DNA from 3 places in the Achromobacter aegrifaciens genome. Region 3 is predicted to be linked to each of the others. Evidence: predicted binding sites of a transcription regulator. Region 3 holds the regulator's gene; each other region holds the start of a gene.
The links. Region 3 encodes LexA, which represses DNA repair genes until DNA is damaged. Its sites were predicted from a motif close to ACTGTATNNNNATACAGT; they were not measured.
Positions count from the first base shown of each region.

Region 1: a site for LexA is predicted at 2,234-2,251, ahead of HV793_RS23220 (PA0069 family radical SAM protein). Genes of this name have one in related genera too.
Region 2: a site for LexA is predicted at 2,652-2,669, ahead of HV793_RS29865 (DNA topoisomerase IV subunit B). Genes of this name have one in related genera too.

Region 1 is NZ_CADIKO010000003.1:920,464-925,267, reverse strand. Features, by position in the region: gene HV793_RS23230 (EamA family transporter) at 1-269, shown strand, start outside; gene HV793_RS23225 (hypothetical protein) at 358-807, opposite strand; gene HV793_RS23220 (PA0069 family radical SAM protein) at 880-2,226, opposite strand; gene HV793_RS23215 (sulfate adenylyltransferase subunit 1) at 2,439-3,737, opposite strand; gene cysD (sulfate adenylyltransferase subunit CysD) at 3,779-4,687, opposite strand; gene HV793_RS23205 (phosphoadenylyl-sulfate reductase) at 4,729-4,804, opposite strand, start outside.
Region 2 is NZ_CADIKO010000007.1:111,554-116,357, reverse strand. Features, by position in the region: gene HV793_RS29880 (YhdP family protein) at 1-725, shown strand, start outside; gene rho (transcription termination factor Rho) at 835-2,094, opposite strand; gene trxA (thioredoxin TrxA) at 2,212-2,538, opposite strand; gene HV793_RS29865 (DNA topoisomerase IV subunit B) at 2,865-4,804, shown strand, end outside.
Region 3 is NZ_CADIKO010000002.1:1,446,708-1,451,511, forward strand. Features, by position in the region: gene uvrB (excinuclease ABC subunit UvrB) at 1-1,141, opposite strand, end outside; gene HV793_RS17900 (amino acid aminotransferase) at 1,217-2,416, shown strand; gene lexA (transcriptional repressor LexA) at 2,596-3,246, shown strand; gene lon (endopeptidase La) at 3,372-4,804, opposite strand, start outside.

The DNA of each region.
Region 1 (4,804 bases), on a different contig from region 3:
TGCGCCGCCGCCCCCAGTCCTGGGAGGCCATGCGCGGGCACTGGCATCTGGCGCTGGCCGTGGGCCTCTTGTCGCCGCTGGGCTACATCCTGGTGCTGTACGCGCTGCGCAACGGCGCGCCGCTGAGCCTGGTAGCCCCTGCCCGGGAAATGTCCATGATGCTGGGCACCCTGGCCGGCATGTTCCTGCTGCGCGAAAAAGTCGGACCGGGCCGGTTGGCTGGCTGCCTGGCCATCCTGGCGGGCGTCGTTCTGCTGGGTTCAAGCTGACGAACCCTGCTCCGGGCAGTTCCGGCTGGCGGGGCTGGCGCGTACCGGTTACGCCTTGCCTGCCGGCTACCGCCGGGCATCCGACCGTTCAGAATCCGGCGGCCGCGCCCAGCCACATCAGGCCAGGAATGATCGCGCCCCAGGCCAGCACCATCACCACATCTATCACCATGGCCTTCATGGTCACTTGAGCCGTCACGGGTTCCACCGTGGCGTTACCCAGGCTGCGCTCGCGCGCGGCAGGCGCGGCGGCAACCGCGGCCTCGACCGGTGCTGCGGGCGCAGGCATCGGCGCGGCGACGGCCGGGCCTGCCGGCGCGCCAGCCTCGGCCGGCGCGGGCGGGAACGGCCAGCGAGCCGGCGCGGAGCCGGGCCGCACGCGGCGGCGCGGCTCGACATCGGCGCCGGAGGTGTTCCAGGGCAGCGCCATGCCGGCCACCCGGGCGCACCAGGCGCGGGCGCGGTTCGTGCCGCGGCGCAGCGGGTTCAGCGTAACGACGAGTTCGTCCGACAAGACGGAAATATCAGCGGTGTTCATGGGAACTCCTAGGAAAGACGGTCCAGCGCCAGGCGTAGCCCCCCGGCAGGCATCCGCGGCGGCAGCCGGCGGTCAATCGAACAATGACAACTGGCCTGCGGCCATGGCTTGCAACTGGCGCGCTGCGCGCCCGTGCGCGCCGCCGGCTGCGGGCGATACGGCGGGAAAAGGGACCCCTGAAGACGCTTGCGCGCCAACCGGGGATAGGAAATCGGCAGCCTTCGCCGCAGTTGCGGCAGGAGGCAGGAAACGGTCGCAGTCCAGCGCCAGGCGATGGCGGTTCAGGCCCAGCTTGCGCGTGGCGATGGTGAACCGCTGACGCAGCAGATCGGCCCAGACGCCGGTTCCGCGCATGCGCGACCCGAAGTTGGGATCGTTGCGGCGGCCATTGCGCAGGTCTTCGATGCGATGCAGGACGCGCTGGGCGCGGTCCGGGAAATGGGCGTTGAGCCAATCCTCGAACAGGGTCTTGACCTCCCAGGGCAGGCGCAGGACGGTGTAGCTGGCATAGTGCGCGCCGGCCGCCTTGGACTCCTGGAGGATGTGCTCCATGGACTCGTCGTTGATGAACGGGATGATGGGCGCGACCAGCACGCCGACCGGCACGCCGGCGTCGGTCAGGCTGCGCACGGCTTCCAGCCGGCGCCACGGCGCGGCGGCGCGCGGTTCCAGCGTGCGGGCCATGCCGGCGTCCAGCGTGGTGATGCTCATGTACACCACCACCAGCTTCTGCTCGGCCAGCGCGGCCAGCAGGTCCAGGTCGCGGGCGACCAGCGCGTTCTTGGTGACGATGGTGAGCGGATGGCGGGTTTCCAGCATCAGTTCCAGCAGGCCGCGCGTCAGCCGCCATTCGCGTTCGATGGGCTGGTAGGCGTCGGTGGCGGAACCGATGTTGATGGGAGACGGCTTGTAGCCGGGCCGCGCGAGTTCGGCGCGCAGGGCCTCTACCGCGTTGGCCTTGGCCACCAGCCGGGTTTCGAAGTCCAGCCCGGGCGACAGGCCCAGGTAGGAATGCGTGGGCCGGGCGTAACAATAGACGCAGCCATGCTCGCAGCCCCGGTACGGATTCACCGCCACGTCGAAGGGGATATCGGGCGAATCGTTGCGCGACAGCATCTTGCGCGCTTCTTCAGCAGTGACCGTGGTCTTGGGAGCGGCGGGCGCTATGCGCGCATCCGGCAGGATGGGAATGACGCGGGCGGCTTGCTCGCCGGCGGCAGCTTCGGGGAAATTATCGGGGACGGAATCTATGAAGTCGGCGGGCAGGCCGGAGGAGGACCAGCCGTCGTCGACCTGCACGCGGTCATCGCGCTGAAAGCGATGCCGAACATTAGTAACCGCACCCCGACCGCGCAAGGCGGCGGGGGCGGCAGCCGGGGACCCAGAACCGGCGGGAAAAGAATGATCGGTGCGTGCCATGAAAACTACTGTACAAAAACACAGTGATTTTGACAAGCACCAAAAGCCTTTTCGTAAGACAGCCCCACTTTACCGCAAGACGCCGGCGCCGTCCGGACAAATCGATTTCACCAGGCGAGATCGCCCGGAAACACGCGCCAATACTGGATCTAGCAGAAAAACAACAGGTCCCGCAGGGGCTGGAAACCCGTTGTTTTCCGGCCTCTTGCGGATTAGCGCAACATGCCTGCCGCAGCAGTCTGATGCGTGGCCTCGTCGATCAGGATGAATGCGCCCGTCGCGGGCACATCGGCATAACGATCGACCGCCAACGACTCGCGCGTGGTGAGCGTGACGCGTCCGATGTCGTTCATGCGCAGCGTGCCCTCGGTGTTCTCCACTTCCTGCAATTCGTGGATGTCACGATGCGACAGCACCGCGCGGATCTTCGCCGAGGTCAGGCGCGTACCCGACTTCAACAGATACTTGCGCGCGGGATTCAAGGCCTGCGCATCGAGCCAGCACAGCTCGGCTTCGAATTCGCGCGCGACCTGCGCCGGCGCCGACGCATGCACGATCACGTCGCCGCGCGACACGTCCACGTCGCGATCCAGCACCAGCGTGATCGAGTCGCCCGCCACCGCCTCATCCAGCGCGCGGTCGAAGGCGCGCACTTCGCTCACAACAGCCGTCACGCCCGAGGGTTGCACCGTGATCTCGTCGCCCGGCCGCAGCACGCCGCTGGCGACGCGGCCGGCATAGCCGCGGAAGTCATCCTTGCGACTGCCGTCATGGCGTGCCACCCATTGCACCGGAAAGCGCAGCGGCAAGGCGCGGCCGTCGCTTGCCAGGTCCAGCGATTCCAGCAAGGCCAGCAAAGGCTGCCCGCCGTACCACGGCGTCTGCGGCGACAAGGTGACGACGTTGTCGCCATTGAGCGCCGACAGCGGCAAGGCGTCGAAGTGCTCGATGCCCAGCTTGCCTGCCAGATCCGCATAAGCATCGCGGATGCGCTCGAAGACGGCGCGGTCCCAGTCCACCAGGTCCATCTTGTTGACCGCCACCACGATATGGCGGATGCCCAAGAGGCGCGCGATGGTGCTGTGCCGCTTGGTCTGCGGCAGCAGCACGCCGTCGGCCGCGCGGGTGGCGTCGATCAGGATGACGGCCACGTCGGCGGTCGACGCGCCCGTGACCATGTTGCGCGTGTACTGCTCGTGGCCCGGCGCGTCGGCGATGATGAACTTGCGCGCGGGCGTCGAGAAGTAACGGTAGGCGACGTCTATGGTGATGCCCTGTTCGCGTTCGGCCTCCAGGCCGTCGGTCAGCAGCGAAAAGTCGATGCCGTCGCCCGCCACGCGCTTGTGCTTGGCGCGCGAGATCGCGTCCAGCTGGTCGGCGAACACGCCCTTGCTGTCATACAGCAGGCGGCCGATCAGCGTCGATTTGCCGTCATCCACCGAGCCGGCGGTGATCAGGCGCAGCACGCCCGTATCGGCGCCGGAAAGAAAAGAATCGTTGAGTGCGTTCATGTGCGTTCCTGGTCGCCGGCTGATGCCGGCGTGTCAAGCGATCAGAAATAGCCTTCCTTCTTGCGGCGCTCCATCGAGGCCTCGGAAGTCTGGTCGTCCATGCGCGTGGCGCCGCGCTCGGTAATGTCGGTCACCGCTGTTTCGGCGATGATGGCCCGGGTGTCGGCGGCATCGGACGCCACCGGGCAGGTGCAGGAGATATCGCCCACGGTACGAAAGCGCACCTGCAGGCGTTCGACCTGTTCGCCATCCTGCGGCGGGGTCAGCCGCGTGACCGGCACCAGCAGGCCCTTGCGGCGCACGACCTCGCGCTGGTGGCTGTAGTAGATCGACGGCAGCGCCAGCTGCTCGCGCTGGATGTACTGCCAGACGTCCAGCTCGGTCCAGTTCGAGATCGGGAACACGCGCATGTTCTCGCCGCGATGCACGCGGGTATTGAACAGGTTCCAGAGTTCCGGGCGCTGCGCCTTCGGATCCCATTGGCCGAACTCGTCGCGGAACGAGAAGATGCGTTCCTTGGCGCGGGCCTTTTCCTCGTCGCGGCGCGCTCCGCCGATGCAGGCGTCAAAGCCGAATTCCTCGATCGCCTCCAGCAGCGTCACGGCCTGGGCGGCATTGCGCGAATCGGTCTCGCGGCGCAGCACCACGCTGCCGCGCGCGATCGAATCCTCGACGCTGCGCACGATCAGGGTCTCGCCCAGTTCTGCCGCGCGCGCATCGCGGAAGGCGATCACTTCGTCGAAGTTGTGGCCAGTGTCGATGTGCATCAGCGGGAACGGAAAGCGTCCCGGCCGGAATGCCTTCTCGGCCAGGCGCAGCAGCACCACGGAGTCCTTGCCGCCAGAGAACAGCAGCACGGGCTTCTCGCTTTCGGCGGCCACCTCGCGCAGGATGAATATTGCTTCCGATTCCAGCCAATCCAGGTGGCTGCGTTGGATCACTGCAGACATATGCACTTCCCCTAAAACAGATTTCGAATTCGTGGGCCGCATCAGTCGGCGCGCGCCGCGATGCCGATGACCCGGTTGCCCGCATGCAGGCCGCATTCCTTGGAGTCCGACGACTCC
Region 2 (4,804 bases), on a different contig from region 3:
GCCAGAGCCGCGGCCTGACCGTGGACGCTTCGGTCAAGTTCGAAGACGTGGGCAAGTTCCTGGACCGCATCGGCTTCGAAAAGGTGGTGTCGGGTGGCAAGGGCACGATGCAGGGCAAGGCCACCTGGCGCAATCTGCCCTGGACCCACAAGATCGAAGACCTGACGGGCGAGGTCGACGTCAGCCTGGACAAGGGCCGCTTCATGCACGTCAACTCCCGCACCGCGCGGCTGCTGGAGCTGTTGTCCCTGCAATCGCTGCAGCGGCTGGCGCGGCTGGACGTAAATCCCACCAATCTGCTGCGCGACGGCTTCCCCTTCGACACCATCCGCGGCAAGGTCAAGCTGGCCGACGGCACGGCTTCGACCGAAGGCTACAAGATCAACGGGCCGGTGGCGACCATCGTGCTGGCCGGCGGGGTCAACATCATCCGCGAACGCTGGGACATGAAGGCCGTGGTGATTCCGAACCTGGACGCCAGCGGGGCGGCCATGGTGACGGCGCTGGCGGTCAATCCGCTGATCGGCCTGGGAGCCTTCGTGACGCAGTGGCTGCTGAAGCAGCCGCTGGCACGGGCCATGACCATGGAATACGCCGTCACCGGCAGCTGGGACGATCCCAAGATCGAGCCGATAGACGCGTCCGGCAAGCCGGCCGGCAACAAGCAGACCCCGCGTCCGGCGCCGCAGCCTGGCACGCTGGAGGAGTTCATGGGAGGGCAGTGAGCCGCCTGTCCGGCCCATGAAAAACGCCCTGGGCGCAAGCGCGCTTCAGGGCGTTTTTCATGGCCGGGTCCAAGGCGCGGGCGCCGCGGACCGCAGGCTCTGACCAGGCTTACTTCTTCTTCATCATGTCGAAGAATTCGGCGTTGGTCTTGGTGGCGCGCATCTTGTCCAGGATGAATTCCATCGACTGGACTTCGTCCATGTCGTGGATGAACTTGCGCAGCACCCAGACCTTCTGCAGCAGGTCGGGGGCGATCAGCAGCTCTTCGCGGCGGGTGCCGGACTTGTTCAGGTTGATCGACGGGTAGACGCGCTTTTCGGCCAGGCGGCGCTCGAGGTGGACTTCGGAGTTGCCGGTGCCCTTGAATTCTTCATAGATGACTTCATCCATGCGGCTGCCGGTTTCGATCAGCGCCGTGCCCAGGATGGTCAGCGAACCACCTTCTTCCAGGTTGCGGGCCGCGCCGAAGAAGCGCTTGGGGCGTTGCAGCGCGTTGGCGTCCACGCCGCCGGTCAGCACCTTGCCGGAGGCCGGCACCACGGTGTTGTAGGCGCGGGCCAGACGGGTGATCGAGTCCAGCAGGATCACCACGTCCTTCTTCATTTCGACCAGGCGCTTGGCCTTCTCGATGACCATTTCCGCGACCTGCACGTGGCGGGTGGCGGGTTCGTCAAAGGTCGAGGCGACCACTTCGCCGCGCACGGTGCGCTGCATTTCGGTCACTTCCTCGGGGCGTTCGTCCACCAGCAGGACGATCATGACCGCGTCGGGGTAGTTGGTGGTGATGGCGTGCGCGATGTGCTGCATCATCACCGTCTTGCCGGACTTGGGGCTGGCGACGATCAGGCCGCGCTGGCCCATGCCGATGGGGGCGAAGACGTCAAGAATGCGGCCCGTGAGGTTTTCCTCGCTCTTGATGTCGCGTTCCAGGCGGATGTTGCGGTTCGGGTGCAGCGGCGTCAGGTTTTCGAACATGATGCGATGCTTGATCGCTTCAGGCGCCACGCCGTTGACCTTGTCCACCTTCACCAGGGCGAAATAGCGCTCGCCGTCCTTGGGCGTGCGCACTTCACCTTCGATCGAGTCGCCGGTGTGCAGGTTGAAGCGGCGGATCTGCGAGGGCGAGATGTAGATGTCGTCCGTGCTGGCCAGATACGAGGTCTCGGGCGAGCGCAGGAAGCCGAAGCCGTCGGGCAGGACTTCCAGGACGCCGTCGCCGAAGATCTGCTCGCCTTGCTTGGCGCGCCGTTTCATGATGGCGAACATCAGCTCCTGCTTGCGCAGGCGGTTGGCGTTCTCGATTTCCAGGCCGGCGGCCATTTCCAGCAGCTGCGAGACGTGCAGCGCCTTCAGTTCGTTGAGGTGCATCGCGGTGGATTTTTGGGGGAAAGTGAAGGAGAGTTCTGGCGGCGCGCCACGGACGGGCACACGCGGTATTGAATGAGCGCCGCCCCGAGGGCGGCGCCTTCGTTCACGGCACGCGGCTTACAGCGCGCCGTCCAGGAATGCGGTCAGTTGCGACTTCGACAGCGCGCCAACTTTGGTGGCGGCGGCTTGGCCGTCTTTAAAGAGCATAAGGGTGGGAATGCCGCGGATGCCGTACTTGGTGGCGGTGCCCTGGTTTTCATCGACGTTCAGCTTGGCGATCGTCAGGCGGCCAGCGTACTCCGTGGCGACTTCTTCCAGGATCGGGGCAATCATCTTGCAGGGGCCGCACCAGGCAGCCCAGTAGTCCACCAGCACCGGCTGGCCGGATTTCAACACATCGGCATCGAAGCTGGCGTCACTGACGTTCTTGATTTGGTCGCTCATGATGGTGATTCTCGGTTCGGCAGCAAAAGGCGCGTAAAAAGGGACGCGCCCCGCCGTTGTTCTTGTTTGTGGATGGACTCAAGCATACCACTGTCAATATCAACAGGCATACCACTGTTAATAACAACAGGAGTTGCTGGATTTGTGTAGGATGTTGCGGCGCAGTTGTCGCGATCCGGGCGGTACCGACCCGATGCGCTGGCTGTGACTGTCACCATCCTACCGAATTCGGAGCTGGTCAGGTCGTGCTCATCCCACTGGGAGCCGCGCAGAATCTGGACTTATCCGTAAAATGTCGGTTTTTTTCCACAGATGTTGGGGATAACTTGGCCACTCCACGTTACACCGAGGCGTCCATTCGCGTCCTGAAGGGACTGGAGCCCGTGCGCCAGCGCCCGGGCATGTACACCCGAACCGAAAACCCCCTGCACGTCGTGCAGGAGGTCATTGATAACGCCGCAGACGAGGCATTGGCCGGATACGGCAAGCAGATCCAGGTCACGCTGCACGTCGACGGCAGCGTTTCCGTCGAGGACGACGGGCGCGGCATTCCCGTTGGCTTGCACCCTGAAGAGAACGCTCCCGTGGTGGAGCTGGTGTTCACGCGCCTGCACGCAGGCGGCAAGTTCGACAAGGCGGGCGGCGGCGCCTACGCCTTTTCCGGCGGCTTGCACGGCGTGGGCGTGTCCGTCACCAACGCCCTGGCCACGCGCCTGGAAGTGGTGGTGTGGCGCGATGGCGCCGTCAACCGCCTGGTCTTCAAGGGCGGCGACGTGGCCGAGCCCCTGGCGCCCTACGACCAGGGTGGCCGCAAGAAGTCCGGCACCCGCGTGCGCGTCTGGCCGGACGCCAAGTATTTCGACAGCCCCAACATTCCGCTGGGCGAGCTGACACACCTCCTGCGCAGCAAGGCCGTGCTGCTGCCGGGCGTCAAGGTTTCCCTGGTCAACGAGAAAACCGGCGACACCAAGACCTGGCAGTACCAGGACGGCCTGCGCGGCTATCTGTCCGAGGCGCTGGCCGGGGCGGAGCTGATGGTGCCGTTCTTCGAAGGCGAACAGTACGCCGGGGCCGACCACGAGAACTTCGCCGAAGGCGAGGGCGCCCAGTGGGTGGTGGCCTGGACCGAGGACGGCAACGCCGTGCGCGAGTCGTACGTGAACCTGATTCCGACGCCTGCCGGCGGCACCCATGAATCGGGCCTGCGCGAAGGCCTGTTCGGCGCGGTCAAGGGTTTCGCCGAGCTGCACAGCCTGCTGCCCAAGGGCGTCAAGCTGCTGCCGGAAGACGTGTTCGCCCGCGCCAGCTTCGTCTTGTCGGCCAAGGTGCTGGATCCGCAGTTCCAGGGCCAGATCAAGGAACGCCTGAACAGCCGCGACGCGGTGCGCCTGGTCGGCGGCTTCTCCAAGAGCGCGCTGGACCTGTGGCTGCACAGTAACGTCGAATACGGCAAGAAGCTGGCCGAACTGGCCATCCGCCAGGCCCAGGCGCGCCAGCGCTCGGCCCAGAAGGTCGAAAAGCGCAAGAGCTCGGGCGTGGCCGTGCTGCCGGGCAAGCTGACCGATTGCGAATCCAGCGACGCGACCCGCACCGAAGTCTTCCTGGTCGAGGGCGACTCCGCGGGCGGTTCGGCCAAGATGGGCCGCGACAAGGAATTCCAGGCCATCCTGCCGCTGCGCGGCAAAGTGCTCAATTCCTGGGAAGTGGATCGCGACCGGCTCTTCGCCAACAACGAAATCCATGACATTTCCGTCGCCATCGGCGTGGACCCGCACGGTCCCGGCGATACCCCGGACCTGTCGGGCCTGCGCTACGGCCGCATCTGCATCCTGTCCGACGCCGACGTCGACGGTTCGCACATCCAGGTGCTGTTGCTGACGCTGTTCTATAAGCACTTCCCCAAGCTGGTCGAAGCCGGCAACGTGTTCGTGGCCAAGCCGCCGCTGTTCCGGCTGGACGTGCCGGCGCAGGGCAAGCGTCCGGCGCGCAAGATCTACTGCCTGGATGAAGGCGAACTCGAGGCCGCGCAGGACAAGCTGCGCAAGGAAGGCGTGCGTGAAGGCGCCTGGGCCGTCAGCCGCTTCAAGGGCCTGGGCGAAATGAATCCCGAGCAACTCTGGGAAACCACCATGAATCCGGACACGCGCCGCCTCCTGCCCGTGGGCTATGGCGACCAGACGCCCGAAGACACCACCCGCATGTTCGACATGCTGATGGGCAAGGGCGAGTCCTCGCAGCGCCGCGCCTGGATCGAAGAGAAGGGCAA
Region 3 (4,804 bases):
GGCTTTCGTCGATGAACATGAGCGCATCGGACGGCAGGTAGTCGATGAGGGTGGGCGGCGGTTCGCCCGGCGCCGCGCCCGACAGGTGGCGGGAATAGTTTTCGATGCCTTTGCAGAAGCCCAGCTCCTGCAGCATTTCCAGGTCGAAACGGGTGCGCTGCTCCAGCCGCTGGGCTTCGACCAGATGACCGTCGTCGACGAAGCGCTTGACCCGTTCGCGCAGCTCTTCCTTGATGGTCTCGATGGCGCGCAGCACGGTGTCGCGCGGCGTGACGTAGTGCGAACCGGGGTAGACAGTGAAACGCGGCAGCTTCTGGCGGATGCGGCCGGTCAGCGGATCGAACAGCTCCAGGCTTTCGATCTCGTCGTCGAACAGCGTCAGGCGCAGCGCCAGTTCCGGGCTTTCCGCCGGAAAGATGTCGATGGTCTCGCCACGCACCCGGAAAACGCCGCGGGTGAACTCGGCGTCATTGCGGGTGTACTGCATGGCGACCAGGCGGGCCAGGATCTCGCGGCGCGAGATCTGGTCGCCGGCGCGCAGGATCAGCACCATGGCGTGGTAGTCGCCGGGGTTGCCGATACCGTAGATGCAGGACACGGTGCCCACGATGATGGTGTCGCGGCGTTCCAGCAGGCTCTTGGTCGCCGACAACCGCATCTGTTCGATGTGCTCATTGATGGACGAATCCTTTTCAATGAACAGGTCGCGCGTGGGGACGTACGCCTCGGGCTGGTAGTAGTCGTAGTACGAAACGAAGTACTCGACGGCGTTCTTCGGGAAGAACTCCCGCATTTCGGCGTACAGCTGGGCGGCCAGGGTCTTATTGGGGGCCAGTACCAGCGCCGGGCGCCCCATGCGGGCGATGACGTTGGCCATGGTGTAGGTCTTGCCGGAGCCCGTCACGCCCAACAGCGTCTGGAACATCAGGCCGTCTTCGACCCCTTGGGTCAACCCCTCGATGGCGGTGGGCTGATCGCCCGCCGGCGGATAGGGTTGGTACAGATGGAACGGGCTGCCCGGGAAATCGATGAATCCAGGGCCTGGCGCGGACGGATCCGCCACGGCCGATGCCGCCGCGGGATCGGCCGCCAGGTTCGCTGCGGCCCCCGCCGTAATCGGGTCTATTGCGCTCTTAGGCATGCTAGACTCTTCCAGGGTAAACCCCTCATTATCCACAGCAGCCTGTACTGCGTCCACCCACCTCATCAGACTCCCATGAGCACCCTTTTCGATTCCGTCGAACTCGCCCCGCGCGACCCCATTCTTGGCCTGAACGAACAATACAACGCTGATACGCGTCCCGGTAAAGTCAATCTGGGCGTGGGCGTGTACTACGACGATCAGGGTCGCATCCCCCTGCTGGGCGCGGTCCGCAAGGCCGAAGCCGCCCGCATCGAAGCCGCCGCCGCCCGCGGCTACCTGCCGATCGAAGGCATCGCCGGTTACAACAACGGCGCGCAAGCCCTGCTGCTGGGCAAGGATTCCGCGCTGGCCGCCGCCGGCCGCGTGCTGACCACTCAGGCCCTGGGCGGCACCGGCGCGCTGAAGATCGGCGCTGACTTCCTGCGCCAGCTGCTGCCGACCTCCAAGGTCCTGATCAGCGACCCCAGCTGGGAAAACCACCGCGCCCTGTTCGAGCGCGCCGGTTTCGAAGTCGGTACCTATTCGTACTACGACGCCGCCACGCGCGGTTTGAACTTCGATGCCATGCTGGCCGACCTGAAGGCCGCGCCGGCCAAGACCGTCGTCGTGCTGCATGCCTGCTGCCACAACCCGACCGGCGTGGACCCCACCGCCGACCAGTGGAAGCAGATCGCGGCCGTCGTGAAGGAAAACAATCTGGTCCCGTTCCTGGACATCGCCTACCAGGGCTTCGGCGACGGCCTGACCGAAGACGCTTCGGTCGTGCGCATGTTTGCCGATCTGGACCTGACCATGTTCATCAGCTCCTCGTTCTCGAAGTCGTTCTCGCTGTACGGCGAGCGCGTCGGCGCGCTGACGGTCGTCGCCGGCAGCAAGGACGAAGCCACCCGCGTGCTGAGCCAGCTCAAGCGCGTGATCCGCACCAACTACTCCAACCCGCCCACCCATGGCGGCACGGTGGTGTCGACGGTCCTGAACACGCCTGAACTCTTCGCGATGTGGGAAGAGGAACTCGCCGGCATGCGCGACCGCATCCGCCTGATGCGCAAGCAACTGGTCGACAAGATCAAGGAACACGGCGGCAAGCAGGACTTCAGTTTCGTGCTGCAGCAGCGCGGCATGTTCTCGTACTCGGGCCTGACCGCGGCGCAAGTGGATCGCCTGCGCGAAGAGCATGGCGTGTATGCCGTCTCCAGCGGCCGCATCTGCGTGGCCGCGCTGAACAGCGGCAACATCGACAAGGTCGCCAAGGGCATCGCGGCCGTGCTGTAAGCCATTTGCAGCGCACAGGCCCACGCGGGCCTGCCGTCAGGAACGGGACCTTCGGGTCCCGTTTTTCTTTTGGTCCGGACCGGCTTCTTCTTTTGGTCCAGACCGGCTTGCTTTTTTGCGCTGCGTCCCCCAGAATGGCGCTGTATATATGTACAGTCCGCTAGCACCGGATCATCGCCATGGCCAGCAAACTCACTGATCGCCAACAACAAATCCTGGATCTCATCAGGCAGACCGTCACTCGCACCGGCTTCCCGCCGACGCGTGCCGAAATTGCCCTGGCCCTGGGTTTCCGCTCCCCCAACGCGGCGGAAGATCATCTCAAGGCGCTTGCCCGCAAGGGCGCCATCGAACTGACGGCCGGCGCGTCCCGCGGCATCCGCCTGAAAGACACCTCCCCTGCTCCCACGCAAAGCTCGCTGCCCATGCCGGGCCTGGCGCAGTTGCTGCTGCCGCTGGTCGGCCGCGTGGCCGCAGGCAGCCCCATCCTGGCTGCCGAGCACGTCGAACGCGAGGTTGGCGTCGATCCCAATCTGTTCGCCCAGACGCCCGACTACCTGCTCAAGGTGCGCGGCATGAGCATGCGTGACGCCGGCATCCTGGAAGGCGACCTGCTCGCCGTAAAGAAAGCCTCGGAAGCCCGCAACGGCCAGATCGTGGTGGCCCGCCTGGGCGACGACGTCACGGTCAAACGCTTGCAGCGCCAGAACGGCCACATCGAACTATTGCCCGAAAATCCCGACTTCGAACCCATCGTGGTCGAAGCCGGCCAGGATTTCGCGTTGGAAGGCATCGCGGTGGGCCTGATCCGCACGCACGCGCTGCACTAGCCCCCACTACTCCCGCGTTTGCGCGCGGCATGAAAAAAACCCCGCCAAGAAATTGACGGGGTTTTTTGTTGGAAGCTTGATCCAGAAGGGGCGCCGCTTACCGGCGGCGTCCCTCCCGGTGTCCATCAGTGCTTGAGCACCGGGTCGGTCGAACCAGGTTCGGCAGGCTTGGCCACCAGGGGTTCCTTGACCGCTTCTTCCTCGGCCAGGGGCTCCGGCAGGCGCTCCAGCGCCAGTTCCAGCACCTTGTCGATCCAGCGCACCGGCACGATCTCAAGGTGGTTCTTGACGTTGTCCGGGATCTCCGCCAAATCCTTGACGTTTTCTTCCGGGATCAAGACCGTCTTGATACCGCCACGGTGAGCCGCCAGCAGCTTTTCCTTCAGGCCGCCGATGGGCAGGACTTCGCCGCGCAGCGTGATCTCGCCGGTCATGGCGACATCGGCGCGCACCGGGATGCGCGACAAGGCCGACACCATGGCCGTGGTGATCGCGATACCCGCGGACGGACCGTCCTTGGGCGTGGCGCCTTCCGGCACGTGCACGTGCATGTCGTGCTTTTCGAAGACGCTGTCGGCAAAGCCCAGACGGCGGGCGCGGGAACGCACCACGGTGCGGGCCGCCTCGACCGACTCCTTCATCACGTCGCCCAGCGAACCGGTGCGTTGGATGACGCCCTTGCCCGGCATGTCCGCGACTTCGATCGTCAGCAGGTCGCCGCCAACTTCCGTCCAGGCCAGACCCGTCACCTGACCGATCTGGTTTTCCTTTTCGGCCATGCCGAAGGCGTAACGGCGCACGCCCAGGAAATCGCTCAGGTTGTCGCCCGTGACGTTGACCGGCTTGACCTCGGCGGTCTTGCCTTCGGCCTTGGCGCGGTCGCTCTGGGTCAGCAACTGCTTGATGACCTTGCGGCAGATCTTGCCCACTTCGCGTTCGAGCGCACGCACACCGGCTTCGCGGGTGTAGTAGCGCACGATGTCGCGCAGCGCGCTGTCGTCGACCGTGAGTTCGCTATCCTTCACGCCGTTGTTCTTCATCAGCTTGGGCAGCAGATGGTCGCGGGCGATGTGGATCTTCTCTTCCTCGGTGTAACCCGACAGGCGGATCACTTCCATGCGGTCCAGCAGCGCCGGCGGAATATTCAGCGTGTTGCTGGTAGCCACGAACATGACGTCGGACAGGTCGAAGTCGACTTCGATGTAGTGGTCCTGGAACGTGTGGTTCTGTTCCGGGTCCAGCACCTCGAGCAGCGCCGACGAGGGATCGCCGCGGAAATCCATGCCCAGCTTGTCGATTTCATCGAGCAGGAACAAGGGATTGCGCACGCCGACCTTCGACATGTTCTGGACGATCTTGCCCGGCATGGAGCCGATGTACGTACGACGGTGGCCGCGGATTTCGGCTTCGTCGCGCACGCCGCCCAGCGCCATGCGCACGAACTTGCGGTTCGTCGCCTTGGCGATCGATTGGCCGAGCGAGGTCTTGCCCACGCCCGGAGGGCCGACCAGGCACAGGATCGGCGCCTTCACCTTGTCCACGCGCTGTTGCACGGCAA